Regions from separate parts of the Apilactobacillus pseudapinorum genome, predicted to be linked through region 1. Evidence: predicted binding sites of a transcription regulator. Region 1 holds the regulator's gene; the other holds the start of a gene.
The links. The regulator HrcA, encoded in region 1, represses chaperone genes, less so after heat shock. The targets are predictions, from matches to a motif close to TTAGCACTCNNNNNNNNNGAGTGCTAA.
Positions count from the first base shown of each region.

Region 2: a site for HrcA is predicted at 2,564-2,590, ahead of ABWU86_RS05190 (Hsp20/alpha crystallin family protein). Genes of this name have one in related genera too.

Region 1 is NZ_BAABVU010000010.1:53,411-63,550, reverse strand. It holds gene dnaK (molecular chaperone DnaK) at 1-931, opposite strand, end outside; gene grpE (nucleotide exchange factor GrpE) at 961-1,533, opposite strand; gene hrcA (heat-inducible transcriptional repressor HrcA) at 1,548-2,588, opposite strand; gene ribF (riboflavin biosynthesis protein RibF) at 2,697-3,632, opposite strand; gene truB (tRNA pseudouridine(55) synthase TruB) at 3,651-4,562, opposite strand; gene rbfA (30S ribosome-binding factor RbfA) at 4,663-5,016, opposite strand; gene infB (translation initiation factor IF-2) at 5,031-7,292, opposite strand; gene ABWU86_RS01055 (L7Ae/L30e/S12e/Gadd45 family ribosomal protein) at 7,297-7,614, opposite strand; gene rnpM (RNase P modulator RnpM) at 7,604-7,903, opposite strand; gene nusA (transcription termination factor NusA) at 7,930-9,015, opposite strand; gene rimP (ribosome maturation factor RimP) at 9,033-9,506, opposite strand; gene ABWU86_RS01035 (PolC-type DNA polymerase III) at 9,621-10,140, opposite strand, start outside.
Region 2 is NZ_BAABVU010000026.1:12,275-22,414, reverse strand. It holds gene ABWU86_RS05205 (hypothetical protein) at 1-572, opposite strand, end outside; gene ABWU86_RS05200 (hypothetical protein) at 669-1,112, opposite strand; gene ABWU86_RS05195 (hypothetical protein) at 1,168-1,869, opposite strand; gene ABWU86_RS05190 (Hsp20/alpha crystallin family protein) at 2,029-2,454, opposite strand; gene ABWU86_RS05185 (GH25 family lysozyme) at 2,689-4,095, opposite strand; gene ABWU86_RS05180 (sensor histidine kinase) at 4,228-5,538, opposite strand; gene ABWU86_RS05175 (response regulator transcription factor) at 5,540-6,223, opposite strand; gene ABWU86_RS05170 (GtrA family protein) at 6,352-6,762, shown strand; gene ABWU86_RS05165 (glycosyltransferase family 39 protein) at 6,746-8,902, shown strand; gene ABWU86_RS05160 (glycosyltransferase family 2 protein) at 8,917-9,882, shown strand.

The DNA of each region.
Region 1 (10,140 bases):
TAACTTCATCAATGTCTGAAGTGCTTAATCCGGCATCTTTTAGGGCATTGTCAAAAGCAACTTTAGTCTTATCAACTAAGTCAGAAGTTAATTCATTAAACTTAGCACGTGATAGGCTTGTTTCTAAGTGAAGTGGACCATTGTCACCAGAAGCGATAAATGGAAGACTGATTTCAGTTTCTGAAACACCTGATAGGTCTTTCTTAGCTTTTTCAGCAGCGTCCTTTAGACGTTGTAAAGCCATCTTGTCTTGTGATAAGTCAATTCCGTTTTCGTTCTTAAATTGTTCAACTAAGTAGTCCATGATTCTCTTATCGAAATCATCACCACCAAGGTGAGTATCACCATTAGTTGAAAGTACTTGGAATACACCATCACCTAATTCAAGAACAGAAACATCAAAAGTACCACCACCAAGGTCATATACTAAAACCTTTTCGTCTTTGTCTTGTTTGTCTAGACCATATGCTAATGCAGCAGCAGTTGGTTCGTTAATGATACGTTTTACATCAAGACCGGCAATCTTACCAGCATCTTTAGTAGCTTGTCTTTGTGAATCATTGAAGTATGCAGGAACAGTAATAACTGCTTCACTAACTGTATCTCCAAGATAGTCTTCAGCAAATCCCTTGATGTATTGTAGGATCATAGCTGAAATTTGTTGTGGTGTGTATTTCTTACCATCAACATCAACAGTGTAACTTTCTTCACCCATGTGACTCTTAATTGAAGCGATTGTGTTTGGGTTAGTGATCATTTGGCGCTTAGCTACTTCACCAACTTGTGGTTCGCCATCTTTAAATGCAACTACAGATGGTGTAGTTCTTGCACCTTCAGGATTAGTAATGATTTTTGGTTCTTTACCTTCTAGTACAGCAACAGCTGAGTTAGTGGTACCTAAATCGATACCGATAATTTTATTACTTGCCATAATTTATTATCCCCTTATTATCAAATTTATTATTGTGCTACAACAACCATACATGGTCTGATAACTCTATCAGCTAATTTGTAGCCTTTTTGTAAAATTTCAACAACTGTGTCAGCAGGATGGTCATCATCTGCTGGAACAGTTTGTACAGCTTGACATTCATTTGGATCAAACTTCTTATTTAAAACATCAATTTCTTCAATTCCGTTTTCGGATAAAGCCTTATTAAAATGTTTTAAAACAAGTTCAACACCTTGCTTTAATTGTTTTCCGTTTTCATCTGAAACTTCAACTTGAAGAGCTCGATCTAAATTATCCATTACTGGTAAAACACTAGTGGCTAATTTTTGACCATCATATTTATAAATATCTGCTCTTTCCCTTTTAAAGCGTGTTTGCATATTTTGCATTTCTGCTTCAGCGCGAAGGTACTTGTCAGAGAAATCATCAACTTGTGCTTGAAGTTCTTTAACTTTTTCTTCTAAAGGATTTTTAGCGTCCTTTTTCGCTTTTTCTTTCTTAGTGCCCTTATCATTAGCTACTTTTTCTTTTTTATCAGTAGCTTCTTTTAGGTCTTTTTCATCATCCTTCTTACTTGCCAAGTGAAAGCCTCCTTTTACTGATTATATTTATCATAATAATTTCTCAGTTTTTTTGATAACTCATTTCTAAATCCATCCACAATACCAATCACTCTTGAATATGGCATCCTGGTAGGACCTAAAACAGCTATAACACCTTTACCATATGGTCCTACATCATAAGAACCAGTGATGATACTGTAATCCTTCAACAACTCATTACTCAATTCCGGACCAATTTTAACTGATACAGAATTGTCAGAGCTCTTAATGAACTTGGATGCATCATCTTTATCATTCAGTAAAGAATAAATTGGCTTCAAATAACTGACGTCATTATTATCAGTAAAACTCAATAAGTTCAGTTCTCCGCCAATGTAAAATTGGTTAGTAGAAGCTTCAGCCAAAACATCATCTAGTGTTTGAACTAAATTATCTGGATCACTAACATACTTAAGGATTTCTGGAACGATTTCCTCTTTTAGTTTGATGACCACTTCATCAAGTGGTTTTCCAGCTAATTTATCATTAATCATTCTAACAACTGCTTCCAATCTATCTCCACTAATGTCTCCAGAAATATGGAAAACTTGATTAACGACTTCATCATTACTCGTAATTAAAATTGCCATTACTTGATGATTTCCTAGTGGAACAAGTCTAAAACTGCCCAAAATAGGGACCGTTTCTTGTTCCGGCTTCAAGGTTAACGCCGTATAATTCGTTAAGTTTGATAGTATGTAAGCAGATTGCTTAACGATTTCATCAATTTGCCTAAAGCTTCCTGATAACGAATTCTGAATTAGCATCATATCGTTATTATCAATAGGATTAGGATTCAAAAGATTATCAACATAATAGCGATAACCCTCTATTGATGGAATTCTACCAGATGATGAATGGTTTTTTGTAATTAATCCAATCTCTTCTAAAAAAGCCATTTCATTTCTGACGGTCGCAGAACTAACATGAATTGGTAGTTGACTGGATAATGCCTTCGAACCTACTGGAACTCCTGACTTAGTGTAATCATTAACGATTACTTTTAAAATCATTTTTTCTCTTTCAGTTAGCATACCAGATCACTCCTTATCGATTAGCACCTTTAGCAGTCAAATACTTTAAGTGCTAACCACAATTTATAATATATCAGATACATCAAAATTGGTCAAGAAAAACGGCCACTACTTTTTAAAATATTCTCTCGTCATTTGTTCGTCGGATTTAAGCTGTTCTATCAGCTTTTCAACACCTTCAAATTTAACTTCGCCACGAAGACGATGTAACCAATCAATCTCTAAGACTTCACCATAAATGTTGTCATTAAAGTCTAAAATGTTTATTTCAACTGTAATTGGATTTTTGTCTCCAAAAGTAACATTTCTTCCAATTGATGCCATTCCGTGATGTTTTTCATCACCAATCCAAACATCAACAATATAAACACCAATTATGGGCAACCATTGTAATTCATCATGGTCGATGTTAGCTGTTGGATAACCTAATTCTCTCCCCCTGGCGAATCCATGGACAACGGTTCCGTTGGTTCTAAAAGGTCTTCCCAGTAGCATATTAACAGTATCAATGTGTCCTTGATCTAAATTTCTTCTGATTCTAGTGGAACTAATTTTAGCCAGATGGTAATCTGCTAGGTCAACTGATACGACATCGAATCTTCCAGATGAGTACTTAGGTAATAGGTCCATTGTTGCGTCTTTAGCACCATATGTATGGTCTGTTCCTGCAACAACTGTGTCAACGTTAAACCTAATTAGATAATTATCAACGAATTCTTGTGGTGATTGGTTTTGAAAGTTAAAACTATAGTTCACTTCAAAAACAATATCAACGCCTAACTTTTCTAACTCTTTAAATTTATTTTTTTGTAGAATGATGTCTCTTTTATCATGTGGTGATAATTGATCATATACAACTGCTGGTTTATGGTCATATGTCAGAACCCCTAAGGGCATCCCCTTTTCATCAGCAATTGTTTTAGCTTGATTTATTACCTTTTGGTGTCCCTTATGAATACCATCAAAGTATCCCATTGCTAGTATGATTTTTTCTTTTTGTTCAAATGATGCTTTTATCGGGTGATGTATATTGATAATTTTCATATTTTAAACCTTCTAAACTTATTGATTACTAAACATTTTTTCAGGCTTATATACCTGTTTGTTTTCGTCATAATAATAAATAGCCTTAACGGCATGTTTATAAGTTAACACACATTTATTATCTTTTGTATCAATAACATTCAGTGATAAAAAGCCCCCATTTTTAACAGTTTCCCATTGTGTATCATTTAATTCCAAATGTTTAAAATCAGATAAAGCAGAATCAATTGATTTCACAATTTCATCAATTTTATCATTTTCTACGGCAGCTCTAATATCGTCCAGTTTGAAGGTCTCATCGATATTGAAGCCACCGCTTTTAATTCTAGTTAAACTAGACATTACGGCAGGCATGTTTATTTTCTTACCAAAATCAACGGCTAATGTTCTTACATATGTTCCTTTTCCACAGCCAACTTCAAAGAAAATAGTTTGTTGCTTTTTTTCTTCGTCATATACGCTTGCTTTAGTTTGTTTAAAGTAGTGAATTTGAACATGTCTCTCTGGTCGTTCAACCGTTTCACCATTTCTTGCGTATTCATAAAGTCTTTTCCCGTTCACTTTAACGGCTGAATACATTGGCGGAATTTGTATTAAGTCTTCTGATACGAAACTTTTCAACAATTCATCAATCTGATCATTGGATAACGGTTTTTCAACATCTTTAGTGCTAACCACTTCGCCATCTAAGTCTTCTGTAGTGGTATCAAATCCTAAAGTAATACTGCCTTGATATATTTTTCCAGAATTCATTAAGTAATCAACTAATTTAGTTGCTTTTCCCAAACAAATGGGTAAGACTCCTTCAACATTAGGATCTAAGGTCCCACTATGACCAATTCTTTTCATTTTAAGAATGCCACGTAATTGACTAACACATGCAAAACTAGTCATTCCTTTTTCTTTATATAATGGGATAATTCCATCCATAATTATTCGCTCCTTGATTACTATTTAACGTAAATTATAGCATAATTGAACACTTTATTTTTCCATCAAAAAAGCCTGCAAACAATTGCAGGCCTTTTTATTATTTTTCTTGTTTCTTTAGTTGATTGATTAATTGATCAATCTTGCTTCCATATTGAATGGAGCTATCTAATTTGAAAACTAATTCAGGAGTACGATAAATACTCAAGCGAGAACCAAGTTCACCTCTAATTAAAGATGTAGCTTTATCTAGTCCTTTTTGAGTAACTTCTTCTTCATCACCATTATCTGATAATGTGCTGTAATAGATGGTTGCTTGTTGTAAATCACCAGTAACATCTACCCCAGTAATAGTTACCCCTTGAACACGTGGATCTCTAACTCGTTTTAGTAAAATATCATTTACTTCTTTTTGAATTTCTTGTTCAAGTCTTCCAACTCTGTATTGAGACATATTCATTCACTCCTTTACTTAGCAGGAACTTCCTTCATTTCGTATGCTTCTACAACGTCTCCTTCTTTAAGATCATTGTAGTTTTCAATTGTAAATCCACATTCGAAACCTTGTTTAACTTCTTTAGCATCATCCTTGAAACGCTTCAAACTATTAAGTTCACCGTTGTAGATAACAACGTTATCACGAATCAATCTAATCTTACTATCACGTTTGATTACACCACTGGTAACCATTCCACCGGCAATAGTACCAACTTTAGAAGCTTTGTATAGTTGTCTAATTTCAACTTCACCAGTAATGTGTTCTTCAAACTTAGGAGCAAGCATACCCTTCATTGCTGATTCAACTTCGTCAATTGCATCATAGATAACTTGATGTAAACGAATATCAACATTATCAGTTTCAGCTTGTGCCTTTGCTTGTGGAGTTGCACGAACGTTAAATCCAACGATAATCGCATTACTTGCCTGAGCTAACGCAATATCACTTTCATTAATCGCACCAACAGAACTGTGAACGATGTTAACTCTAACGCCTTCAACATCAATCTTTTGTAAACTTGATGCTAAAGCTTCAACTGAACCTTGAACATCAGCTTTAATGATAACTTCTACTTCTTTCATTTCTCCTTCTTTTAGAGATTCGAATAAGTTATCTAGAGTAACACTATTGTTCTTCTTACGTTCTTCCATTTGAGCTTCTTTAGCTCTTTCTTCACCGGCAGCACGAGCTGTTTTTTCATCATCAAAGACAACAAAACGGTCTCCGGCTTCAGGAACATCATTTAAACCAGTAATTTCAATTGGTGTAGATGGAGTTGCAACTTCAAGGTCTTCACCTAATTCATTAGTCATAGTTCTAACTCTACCGAAAGTGTCACCAACAACAATTGGATCACCAACGTGCATTGTTCCTTGTTGAACTAATAAAGTAGCAACTGGTCCACGACCACGGTCAAGTCTAGCTTCAATTACAGAACCTGCAGCATGTTGCTTAGGGTTAGCCTTTAGTTCCATAACGTCTGATTCTAGAAGAATCATATCTAGTAATTCGTCCACGTTAGTTCCCATCTTAGCAGATAGTTGAACGAAGATAGTGTCACCACCCCAGTCTTCTGGGATAAGTTCATAACTAGCTAATTGTTCAATAACATGGTTAGGGTTAGCACCCGGTTTATCAATCTTGTTGATTGCAACAATAATTGGTGTCTTGGCAGCCTTAGCATGATCGATAGCTTCGATTGTTTGTGGCATAACACCATCATCAGCAGCAACAACTAAAATGGTAATATCAGTGATATCAGCACCACGAGCACGCATTGCAGTAAATGCAGCATGTCCTGGTGTATCTAAGAATGTAATAGTTTTACCATTTCTCTTTAATTGGTAGGCACCAATAGCTTGTGTAATTCCACCAGCTTCACCAGCTGTGATGTGTGAGTTTCTCAAGTAATCAAGCAACGTAGTCTTACCATGGTCAACGTGACCCATGATAGTAACTACTGGTGCACGATCTTCTAAGTAATCAGTATTTTCTGCTTCTTCATCAAAAATTTTATCGATATCAGAAACGTTAACTTCAACTTTTTCTTCAGCTTTCATACCGTAGTCTTCAGCTAATAGTTCAATTGTATCCTTATCTAGAGATACATTTTGGTTAACCATAATTCCTAATAGGAATAATTTCTTAACAATTTCAGCAGGTTCTCTATGAATAAGCTTTCCAATTTCTTGAGCATTCATACCAACACTGTAAACTAAAGTTTCTGGTAATGGACGTTCTTTTCTTTCTGGAGCTTTCTTATTCTTGTTGTTTTGTCTAATACGTTGGTTCTTAGTGTACATCCCTGCAAACTTGTTGTTTCCACGGTTGTTCTTCTTATTAAACTTCTTCTTATTCTTCTTACCTTTTTTAAAGTCGGAAGATGAATTATTGTTTGTGTTGTTTGTGTTACTAGTGTTTCTTGTACTATTTGTATTGTTATTGTTCATAGATTGTCTTGCCTTATCATTATTATTTTGATTTAAAGTCTTACGTGGCTTTTCGGCAGGTTTCTTAGAATTATTGTTAGCATGTTTAGTGTTTGTGGCTTTGTCACTCTTAGCCGGCTTATTTTTTGAAGCAAAATGATCACGAATAGCTTTTTCTTCATCCGCTGTTAATCCGGACATATGATTTTTAACATCATATCCCTTCTTTTTTGCTTCATCAATTATTGTCTTACTAGCTACATTTATCTCTTTAGATAATTCGTAAATTCTTTTCTTACCCATACCATCACGTTCCTTTACAATTATTTGTCATTTCCTTCAAACGTTTGGCAAATCCATTATCCGCAATTCCGATTATGGTTCGAGGAATTCCAATTGCATCGCTTATGTCTACCTTAGTAAACATTTGATTGGTTGGAATGTTATATGAATTAGCCTTATCTGTAAATTTCTTCAAGCTGGCTTTTCCAGAGTCAGTAGCGATAATCAGAAATTTAATTTTATTCTTTTTTATTGCGTTAAGCAATATGTCTTCACCAGTGGTAATCTTACCAGCACGTTTTGCGATACCAATAAAGTTTAAAATTTGCTCTTTATTTGTCATTTTCAAAAAGTTCTTTTCTGGCTTGTTTATGATCAACGTATGCAATTAATTCATCGTAAAAGTCATCGCTTAGATTAACTGAGAAAACTTCGTTTAGTTTCTTAGAAGCCTTAGCCTTTTCAGCTACTTTTACATCAATTGATACATATGCTCCTCTACCTGATTTTTTACCAGTTTCATCAATAGAAACGTTATCTTCTTTATCTTTAACGATTCTAACTAAATCTTTTTTGGGAGCCATTTCACCGGTGACAACATCTTTTCTCATTGGAATTTTTCTTGTTCTCATTGAACCATCACTCCTTAAGCTGATAATTAGTCGTTATCAATTCCTTCATCATCATCTGTAGCATATTCTTCTACACCATCTGCTTCAGATTCTGATTTAATATCAATCTTGTATCCAGTTAACTTAGCAGCTAATCTAGCGTTTTGACCACGTTTACCAATGGCTAATGATAATTGATAATCTGGAACAATTACTGTACATGCTCTTTCATTTTCTTCATCAAAAATAACGTCAACTACTTCAGATGGATTTAATGAGTTAGCAATGAATTCGGCAGGATCTTCTGTCCATTGAACGATGTCCATGTTTTCTCCGCCAAGTTCATTAACGATTGTTTGTACACGTTGACCTCTTGGACCAACAGTAGTTCCAACTGGATCGATATCTTCACTGTTTGATCTAACAGCTACTTTAGCACGATCTCCAGCTTCTCTGGCAATTGAAACAATTTCAACAGTGCCATCATAAATTTCAGGAACTTCTTCTTCAAATAATCGTTTTAGTAAACCAGGTGCTGTTCTACTAACAAAGATTTGTGGCCCTTTGGTAGCATCTTCAACACGGTTAACATAGACCTTAATTCTATCTTGTGGTCTGTATTGTTCGTTTGGCATTTGATCATTCTTTGGCATTACAGCTTCAACCTTGCCTAAGTCAACATATACAAATCGATCATCTTGGCGTTCAATTTCACCAGTGATTAATTCATCTTGGTACTTACTGTATTTGTTATAAACAATAGTTCTTTCTGCTTCACGAACTCTTTGCATAATAACTTGCTTAGCAGTTTGAGCAGCAATTCTACCAAAATTCTTAGGTGTAACTTCAAACTTGATTTCATCGCCTAATTCATAACCACGGTTTAATTGTAGTGCATCTGCAATGCTGCATTCTAGACGTGGGTCAACTACTTCTTCAACGACTGTCTTTACAGCATATACATGAATGTTACCCTTCTTTTCATCGAAAACTACTTCCACGTTTTGTGCTTGGTTGTAGTTTCGTTTGTAAGCTGACATTAATGCAGCTTCTAGGGCATCAATAACAGTTTCCTTAGAAATTCCCTTATCATTTTCTAGGGCATCTAATGCGCCTAAAAGTTCTTTACTCATTTTAATATCTCCCTTAGCTAAAATTTAATTGCTAGTCTTGCTTTGGCAATAGATTTTCTTGGTATATTTAAATCTTTAATTCGACCCTTTAAATTAACAGTCAAAATAAGTTCTTCATCACTTAACTCTTTCAATGTACCTTCGTATACTTTTTCACCATTGATAGGTGCATAAAGTGATACATGAATGTATTCACCAACTGCGTTTTCATAATCTTGAGGTTTCTTAAGAGGTCTTTCAGCTCCAGGTGATGATACTTCTAAAAAGTATGCTTGTGGAATTGGATCCGGTTCAATGGTATCTAGTTTTTCACTTAATTCATCTGATACCAAGGCACAGTCTTCAATGTTAATACCACCATCTTTATCAACATAAACTCTTAAATACCAACTCTTACCTTCATGTACGAATTCGATGTCATATAAATAAAAACCATGACTATCTAGAATTGGTGTTACTAATTCTTTTACTGTTTGTGTAACTTCGCTCAATGATACGCCTCCTAAAAAATCCAATAAAAAGAGCGAGCATTTCTGCTCACTCCTTTCTTCTCAGATATAAACTATCGTTATTTTACCATGGATAGTTATTTTAATCAATACATACTACATCATATCGAATAGGCTCAATTGATTTTCATCAGGTAAATTATCAATTACATGATTTTCAGTCATGAACTCAATTAACTTCTTAGATACTTTTCCACGCTTGGCCAAATCTTCCTTTGAAATAAACTCTTTATCAGCTCTAGCAGCAACAATTTGCTTAGCGACGTTTAATCCAAGACCTGGAATAGCGTTAAATGGAGCAATCAATTTATTGTCTTCAATTAACCATTGTTCAGCATCAGATTTATTCAAATCAACCATTTCGAAATCAAAACCTCTTTCTAACATTTCATTAGCTAATTCCAAAACAGTTAATAAATTCTTATCTTTTGCAGAAGCATCATTACCTAAATCGTTAATTTCTTTCATTCTAGTTTTCACAGCGTCTTTACCTCGACACATTGAAACTAGATCAAAATCATCAGCTCTAACTGAGAAATATGCACAGTAATATACTAATGGGAAGTACACCTTAAAGTATGCAACTCGTAACGCCATTAATACGTACGCAGCAGCA
Region 2 (10,140 bases), on a different contig from region 1:
TCTCGGCGGATTTGTTCAGCCGCATCGTGAATGTCTTCAGCTTGAATAGCAGGTTCATCCCCGTTGGCAAATGCTTCCTTTTCTTCAAACCCATGTTTTAAGTCTTCTTGATATTCCGGAGTATTTTCTTCTGCAATTTGTTCAGCCGTTTTCTCTTCTGTTATCACTGGTATGAGATAAAAATACGATACACTAAACATCAATGATTTTAGTTGCTCCAACATATCTAACTGAGCAACGTCATATTTATGGTAAGAATCCGACTTACGTTGATAGTCCCATAGACGTTTCTTACCATTTTGATCTACTTTATATTCCACCATCGTAATCTCATTGGTTTCACTATCAGACATCACGAGTTGGATACAACTTAATTCCGTCGCTAAATCAACGATATAGCCGACCACTTCACCATTTACGATGTGTGGCGTTACATCCATTGCAGCCAGTGGATCTTGGGAGTAATAGCGATAATTAAGAAACATCGATGTAATCGCGCTGATAAAGTCCTCGCGAATTCTTTGAGGTTGGTAATCGACTAGTTTACCATCGACTTCCTCTAGCGTCTTCATGTATTCGTTAATCCGTTCTTCAAAATCTTTGGATTCAATCTCATGATTCATCGCTATTTCACGAACGTAGTCTTTATTCACCATCAGTACTCCTCCTTAGTACAAAATATCGTCAACGACGTGATAATCATCAATCTTTTTAAATGCAGCGACCACCATTTGAACGAACTGGTCATCTAAATACATATCGAACTTAGCACCAATCGTGGTATTTTCTAATTCGACTTGCTCGCTGGACTGAGTACTCGTCCCATAACAAGTAATCTTGATTAAATCTTCGCCACCCAGTTGCACAAAAATAGTAACGGTCGGACCCAACAACGTCACGGTCGTAGTATCATCTTGATTAGTGGTTTTGATTCGGTACTGTGCTTGGTTAAGCAGTGGACTGTCAACATAATATAGTTGGCCATATGGATCGTATTCTTTGAAGAGCGTATCAAAATAGGTACGTAAGAAATCGAGTGCATAATCATAATTAAAGGCCTTTTCTTTTAACATTACGTCTTGTAATTCCACTACTAAATCATCATATGTCATACTAGTCACCGCCTTAATCGATAATAAAAAAGCAGCTAAGCTGCTTTTTTAATTACTATAAATTATAACCAATCATGATATTTTTGAAAGCATTTAGACAACCCTTATCAATGCGTTGGTTTAAGAATTCGGCATTAGTAATGTTGACGTTATCAAAGAAGTTAATTGACATATTAACTTCTGGACAGATAGCGACAAACTTTTTAATCATACTTTCATCAAATGCATGTGGTTGTAGTTCCATGTCTAAACCAAATTCCTTGTGGTAGAAACTCATTACCATTTGTTTTAATAACACGGTCATTTCACGGTTGGGCACCGTAGTAATATCTGCTTCTACTTGCAACATTGCATAGTAGCGGTCGTATAACTTGTATTGGGCATTGTAAGATTGCACCATGTTAATACGAGCGACGCGAATATTTTCTAGAGAATATCCAGAATCATTCATTTCCTTTTCACGGTTCGATAATTCTTTACTCTTAACGTAACTGATAGGATCAGTTCTTAACACCATTTCACGATTGGGAATATCGTCAGTTGCAGAAGTAATCGGACGATAGACCATACTATTAAATTGGAATGATGTTTCTTTAGACATTGAAGCATCCACTGTTTTTGCACTATTCAAGCGCGCCGTTCTTTCATTTGACATGTTCTTAAAGACAACATAAATAATTGATGCTAATGCAATAATGATGGCTAAAGTAATAGTCAAAGTTATATTTGCTAACAGCCCAATTATCAATATCACCATTATTATTGTTCCAGAACAACCCAGTCTCATTTACGCCACTCCAATCGGTCTTAAAATAATTATATTTTAATTATAGTATTTTTTGACCATTTTTACATTATAATTTTATCAACTTATAAGAATAATAAAAAAAGAGGGATAATATCCCTCTTTTTAGTCTTAGTTAATAGAAATCTTGTGCGCAGCTTGCTTTTCAGTGGACTTAGGTAATTGAATCTTTAATACTCCACCATCGTAATCTGCACTAATCTTATCAATTTCAACGTCAGGTAGGTAGAATGAACGAGCAACATTGCTGGAAGTACGTTCCTTTCTTAAGACCTTCCCTTCCTTATTAGTGTCTTCTTTATTTAAGTTGTGACTAGCATGAATACTCAAAGTATCATTGTCGTAATCTAGATGAATATCATCCTTCTTGAAACCAGGTAATTCAGAGCTTACTACGTAATTATCTTCGTTTTCAATAACGTCAGTCTTCATTTGATTGCCGGCAACTGAATTGAAAAAGTTCTTGCCGAAGTCACCAAAGAAATCACTCATTGGATCAAATACATCAAAATCTCTATTTCTTAATTCATTAGCCATAATCAAAGCCCCTTTTCAAAAAAATATTTATGAATTGATGTTGATAGTTATTTATTTCCTATCAACAATTCTTATAATAGTCAGTATTGGTCAAATAGTCAAGAGAAAATTAGCACTTATTTTAGTCGAGTGCTAAAAATCGGGGTTAATCGTTGATATGACGGCATTTTAAATTTAATTTTTTTACAAAAAAATAGTGATTCAACGAATTGAATCACTATTAATCAGTTATTTTTATTTAAACATTGAAGCGTAAGCCCAACCTAAGTACTTACCATTATAGTAAGCCTTGTAGTAGTAATGCTTGTCGCCGGGACGTTTAGCACGTTCCTTAATTACCACTGGCGTGTTGGCATAACTTTGACCATATTCAGTCATTTTAGTTCCACCGACAGAACTGTAGAAGTTAACCTTTGGATGTAATCTAACGATCTTAGTTAGATTGTATTTTGAATAATGAATACTTTGCTTTGCTTCAACTCCGGTAGTCGAGATCCATCCCATCGCACGACCTTTGTAGTATAGACGGTAATAAGTATTACCAGTCACTACGTTTTTGGCCAATGAGTTGATGGTCATTTCTTTGTTAGCGTAGTTCTTAGCATGATGACTAACTGCTACTTTACCATTGTACTTAGTGTCACCAGGGACATGGTTGTAAATTTCTAGACCAGTTCCCGGTTTGATAACCATAGTCTTGTTAACAATGGTATAGTTAACCACTTTTTTGACCACTTTTTTCTTCTTAGTGGTCTTCTTTTTCTTAGTCGTTTGTTTCTTAGGCACCACTGGGTTATTAGTATTAGCAGCAGTACTGTTAGTACTATTATTAGCACCTTGTTGAGCTTGTTGTTGACCCTGGTTGGCATTGTTAGATGCCTGGGTAGATTGGTTAGTAGTTGGAGCGGTAATCGTAGGAATTGGACTTGGATTATTCGCATCATAAGTATCACCAATGAACCAATTCACACTTTGTGATGTTAACAAGTTCGCATCTAATGATTTACCAAGCGCCTTGGAATAAAAACGACTAGTGAATTGCCATAAGACATGTTCTCTAGCAGGTTCATTATCTTGATAGGCAGCAATCCAATAACCATCATAATTAGAAACCGCATAAGCAGAATGTTTTACCATGAAATTCGCATCAGAATATAGCAAAATCTTACGGTTACCAACTAATGGACGTAGTGCGTTCAACCAAGCAACGGTTGAATCGTTAGTGCCACCAGAAGTAACGGTTTGATCTTCATAATCATTGACGTAAAACAATGCATTAGGGGCGCGACTATAAAGCACTTTAGCTTCATATGCCGCGTCTTGAGGGTTTTCGTATTGACTAAATGAGTATACCCCATATGGAATCCCATATTTATTCATTAAATCACGGTTACTTTGGAAAGTCTTATCAGCATAAGCACTTCCATATTGAACACGCAAAATCACGAATGGAACTTCATTCTTTAATTGTTGGGCTTGCGCATCAGTAATTTGGCCTTGCCATTCAGAAATATCATAAACGGTATTAGTTGAGTTAGCACTACTAGCACTTGCTGCATCAGCCATGACGTTGACCGAGGAGCTAGCCAGCACCAATCCGATTACGGTTATCATCATTAGCCATAATTTGTTTCGTTTCATAGACAGATATAAATATTTTTAATTTATACCATCCACACCTCCTCTTGTCATTTTCTCATTACATTCCATTGTAACAGACAGCGCTAAAAAAGATACCGCTATTAAAGGAAAAATAGAATTAATTGCCATTTCTTATAGGTTAAAAGTGACCGTGAAAATGGCACCGGTTGGATGATTATCGCGTACCGTAATACGACCATGATGTTGATCAACAATCCATTTGGCAATCGATAGCCCTAAACCATTCCCACCAGTCTTTGAGTTTCTCGACTTGTCGGTGCGGTAGAAACGTTCAAAGATAAGTTCTTTATCTTCATCTGGCACCCCGTTTCCGGTATCGGAAACCGACATCTTCAATGAATTATGGTTGCGGTTAACGCGGACAGCGACAGTGCCACCTTGTGGGGTGTACTTCATCGCATTGTCGACTAAAATCACCATTAATTGTTTGATTAAATCGGTGTCAATGCGGCCATTCCCGTCCACATCGACGTTGCTAACGAATGACTTGTTTTGACTATTCGCAATTTCGTTAAATGGTGCGACAACCGCATCAAAGAAAGGTGCTAATTCGACGTCTTGGCGTTGTGCTTGGACAATGTTGGAGTCCGAACGCGCCAATGTTAATAAGCGTTGCGTGAGGACTTTCAAATGCTTAACCTCTTCTAGCGTCGTTGAGACCGGTTGAATCTGGTCAACAATTCGATCAGTCGGTTTAGTTAACAGATATTCCATTTGGTTTTGAATTACTGTTAGCGGTGTGCGTAATTCATGCGCCGCATTAGAACTGAATTCCTTTTGGCGGTGCCATGAATTTATGATGGGTTTCATACTAGATTTAGATAGATAGTATGCGATTAAGATGGCAATAATCCAGAAGAAGACCAGCGTTACGATTAAAGCTTCGATAAAACTGTGTAGTGCCAGTAATTCGGCATCGATATTTTGCAAAATCAATACATAATTACCAGCGTATTCTGGATTCAAATTATCTTTGGAAACCTTCAATAAAATTGCGCGGAAATTAGTGACGTAGTTTTTCGAACCAAGAGTAATTTGATCAACTTTATTTAACTTACTAGAATCAACGGTTAACTTACTCAAGAGTTGATAAGTACGTTGCCCTAACATCCCTCGATTAGAGATAATTCCCTTCTTATTAAAAACAATGATGTTGGTTTGAAAATCACCGTTACTATAATTATTAAATGGGTTAAAAGCCCCCGGTCTGGGATTCACCTGTAATGGTTCTTGTGTTGACGCCACGTTACGTTCGATGCGAATCCGTTGGCGGTTTAGACCAGCATCAATGTTGGAATAAATTGATTTTTGGAAGAAGAAATAGACAATCATCCCTAAGAGCGCGAATAAAATCGCAAAACCAATTAGTTCTTTTATAAACAGCTTAATTTGTTGTTTATGCTCTAAGATGCGATCTCTCATATTATTCTCCTTCTAACATGTAACCAACATTTCGCAATGTCTTGATGGGGTTGGTTCCAGAAATTTGTTTAATCTTCTTTCTTAAATTACTCATGTAAACTTCGACCACTGACAAGGCAGTTTCTGAGTCAAATCCCCAGAGACGGTCAAAGATTTGATCTTTGGTAATAATGGTTGCTGGATTTTGGACAAAGTAAACCAATAAATCGTATTCTTTTCCATTTAATTGTAGTTCTTTCCCTTGGTATTCCACGTAATGACGACCTAAGTCAATGGAAAAACCAGCAACGGTTAGTTGGTTGTTGTTACCTAAACGACCAGCTCGTTTTAAAAGTGCTTTTACACGTAAGATTAATTCTTCACGGTGGAAAGGCTTAGTTAGGTAGTCATCGGCACCTAGTTCAAATCCATGGACCTTATCAGCCATAGTATCTTTGGCAGTCAAAATTAAGACTGGCATATCGATGCCGTCATCGACACGCCATTGTTTTAAAATGTCGTATCCATTCACTTCTGGCAACATTAAATCCAAGATGGCGATATCGTAAATGTTATCTTGGCCCATCATTTGACCTTCGAAGCCATCATGCACAACGGTGGTGTTTCCAATTGGCGCTAAAAATTGTGCCACACTGGCAGCTAAGTTTTCGTCATCTTCGACGATTAAAATATTTAAACCATCCATAATTATCAATTCCTTTCAGGGTTTTTCAATGTTAATTTTCAATTTAAGTTAAGTTTATGATTGCTTTAAGATTAGTTTAATTTTCTTAAACTAGACTTAAAGCATTCCAATAAAGGAAGTGCCCAACCATGATAACTATTTGCCGACAATTTTTTAAGTTCGGTGTGGTTGGATTAATCAACACTATTTTAACGTATCTTATATATACTTTGCTATATAAAGCAACATCTCCCACGGATGCCATGGCAATCGGATACGGAATTACTTCGGTGATCGGGTTAACCATCAACCGTAAGTGGGTGTTTAAATCCAATCATAACTGGATTTTAGTCGCTAAATATTACCTCACATACTTATTTACATGGACATTAAGTATCGTCGTAACGGATGTCGCTAGCAATTATTTCCACGTTCTAGCTAGTATTATCCCCCTAATTACACTATTCGTCACGACTCCTACTAATTTCGTTTTAAGTAAGTATTGGGTATTTAAAACAACTCGTATAAAGGAGGCATCCGCCCATGAATCAACCGACTGAAAAGAAGGCTAACTTCTTCTCACGCCACAAAATTGACTGGGTATTAGTAATTCTCCTGCTAATCGCTTTAGGATTATATGGATATGGAACTTGGAAGACTGGTTCTGCTAATGACTTCTATACTTCCGCAATTACTAGTATGACCCAAAGTTTTAAAAACTTCTGGTATGCCAGTTTTGATCCTGCCGGATACATTACTGTCGATAAGCCACCGGTTGCCCTTTGGTTTATGGCTATCTCAGCTAAAATCTTAGGTGTTTCCAACTTCAGTGTGGTACTACCTTCCGTCTTATTCGGAGTCGGTTCAGTCTACTTAATGTACCGACTAGTTACTCCTTACTTCGGTCAGCTTGCAGGACGCATCGCTGCCTTAGTAATGACAATTACACCAATCGTAGTTGCCGACTCTAGAACTAATAATATGGATGCAACATTAATTTACTTCTTATTATTAGCCATCTGGATGTTACAAAAATCAATTAATAAGAACAATATGTACTGGTTGATTGGAAGCTTTGCAACGATTGGTTTTGCTTTTAACATTAAAATGCTCCAAGCCTTCATGATTATTCCTGGAATGCTACTATTCTACTGGTTAGCTTCTAAGGATTCATGGAAGAAAAAAATCGGTAAATTATCACTTGCCGGAATTGCTTTAGTTGTCTTCACCCTTTCATGGCCACTATCTGTTGATATGACATCAGCAAGTAACCGTCCATATGAAGGTGGATCACAACACAACTCAGTTTTAGAACTAGCCTTTGGCTACAACGGAACTCAACGTCTTTTAGGTCAAACTACTGGTACAGGTGGTGCCTTTAAGGGAATGGGGAACAACTCATCTAAGTCCAAGAGTACTAATAATCAACAAATGACCATGCCAAATGGTCAAAAAATGGGTAACTTCAAACCATCTAAAAACATGAAGAATATGAAAAACATCCCTTCTAACGCTCGTCGTGGCGGTATGAAGATGGGTGGTGGAAAGAACATGGGTGGCGCCGGTGGTGCCTTCAATATCGGTACAGCTGGTCCACTTCGTTTATTCCAATCAGCATTAGGTCCACAGATTAGTTGGCTATTACCATTTGCGATTATCGGAATGATTGCCGCATTCATCGGTTACGCAGATCCTAAACGTAAATGGTACCAATTAACACATCGTCAAAAACACGTTGTGCTATGGACTGGATGGCTAGTTCCAGTGTACGGATTCTTCTCTGTCGCTAGTTTCTTCCATCCTTACTACACTATCATGTTAGCTCCAGCAATCGCTGCGTTAGCCGGATTAGGTCTTGCTGCAATGATTAAGCTATTCAAAGAATTTGGTTTAAACAATTACAAAGCATACTTCCTACCAGTCGCAATCGTTGCTACTGCTGCGCTCCAAGCATGGTACGTATCAAGTTACTACCCTTGGTTAACTGTTTTAATCATTGTCGTGGCTGTCATCGCCAGTGTTGGTTTACTAATCTTCAAAGCGAAACCAGCTGGTAAAGCCATCATGATTATTGGATTGCTATCAATCGCAGTCGCACCAAGTTTCTGGTCACTAACTCCGACCCTTGCTAAAGAATCCGCTGCAATTCCAACTGCTGGTCCTGATCTCTTAACTAGCGGTGGTAACAACTCCGGTGGAATTGGTAACGGTACTGTTAATACCAAATTGTTAAACTACCTAACTAAACACCAAGGCAATGCCAAGTACCTATTTGCAACTGCAGATTCCGGCACTGCCGCTCCTTACATTATTAAAACTAAGAAAGCCGTCATGGCAATGGGAGGTTTCAATGGAACCGACCCTGCAATGACATTAAGCAAGTTCAAACAATTAGTTAAATCTGGTCAAGTTAAATACTACCTCGATGAAGGTAAGTCCGGATCTACTAACAATGAAATTGTGAACTGGATTAAAAAACATGCTAAGAAGGTCAACGCTAGTGAATACGGTGGATCATCTAACAGTAATAGTTCCTCCAATACTTCTATGTTTACTGCCAAGAACCGCCCATCTAACATGACTAAACCATCAGGTAAAATGGCCAAAGGTCAACAGCCTAACACTGGTTCAATGAATATGGGTGGCGGTCCATCTAACATGTCAAACGGTACTTTATACGACCTTTCCAGCATCTACTAAACTGGAGGTGTCTTATGACCACTAAAATTAATGCTATCTCAATTGTTCTTCCCGTTTTTAACGAAGAAGAAGGTATCTTAAATACCATCGAAGTTTTAGAAAACTTCATCAATTGCCAGATTGAAACTTACGAAATCATATTTGTGGATGACGGCTCTGTCGATTCAAGCGTAGATATTATCCGTCAAGCACAATCACAATACGATAACATTAAGCTGGTAGAATTCTCTAGAAACTTTGGTCACCAACTTGCCATCACCGCTGGCATCCGTTATGCAACAGGCGATGCAGTCGTTGTTATGGATGCTGATTTACAAGATCCCCCCTCTGTAATTCCTAACATGATTGAAAAATGGCAAGAAGGATACGACGTTGTCTACGGAAAACGTCTTATCCGCGAAGGTGAATCTTTCTTTAAACTCTTCTCTGCGAAAGCTTTCTACCGCATCATGCGTAAAGTCGCTAACATAGATATCCCCCTAGATACAGGTGATTTTCGCTTAATGGACCGTAAAGTGGTTGATGCACTTTCCAAATTGAATGAACCGGAGCCATTTGTTCGTGGCCTAGTGAGCTGGGTCGGCTTCAAGCAAACTGCTGTATCATACGAACGACAAGAACGGACATCTGGGGTAACCAAGTACCCCTTATCTAAAATGTTAAGACTAGCTACTGATGGGATTACCGCATTCTCTGAAATCCCCCTAAAGATCGTAAATTATGTCGGAATCATCAGTATCATCGCTGGTTTCTTATATGGATTGGTCACCATCTTTACCGGTATATCAACATTAACTTTTGCAATTACTTTAATGTTGATTCTATCTGGTAGCATCATGCTTGCGCTAGGCATTATCGGTGATTACCTATACAGAACATTTGATGCTTCTAAGCAACGTCCGCAATATGTTGTTGCACAATCATACGGATTTGCCAAAAGACCGAGCAACGTTCACGCGATGAACAAACAACATGGCTAATAGAAAAGACCTCCGCTTTAGCGGGGGTCTTTTTTAATTTAATTATGTGGATTTGATGATAAAAAAAGAGGCGACCATTGCTGGTCGCCCCTTTCCTGCTTGATAAATTACTAATTCATCCTCTTAATTCTACCAATAATTCCATAAGAATAAAACAATTTTATTCAAAATATTTAAAATTTAACTAAATTTTGATTTTTTTCCATTTTTTTAAAAAAAATAAGGTATTATATTCACTAAATTACTTAAAAAACATAA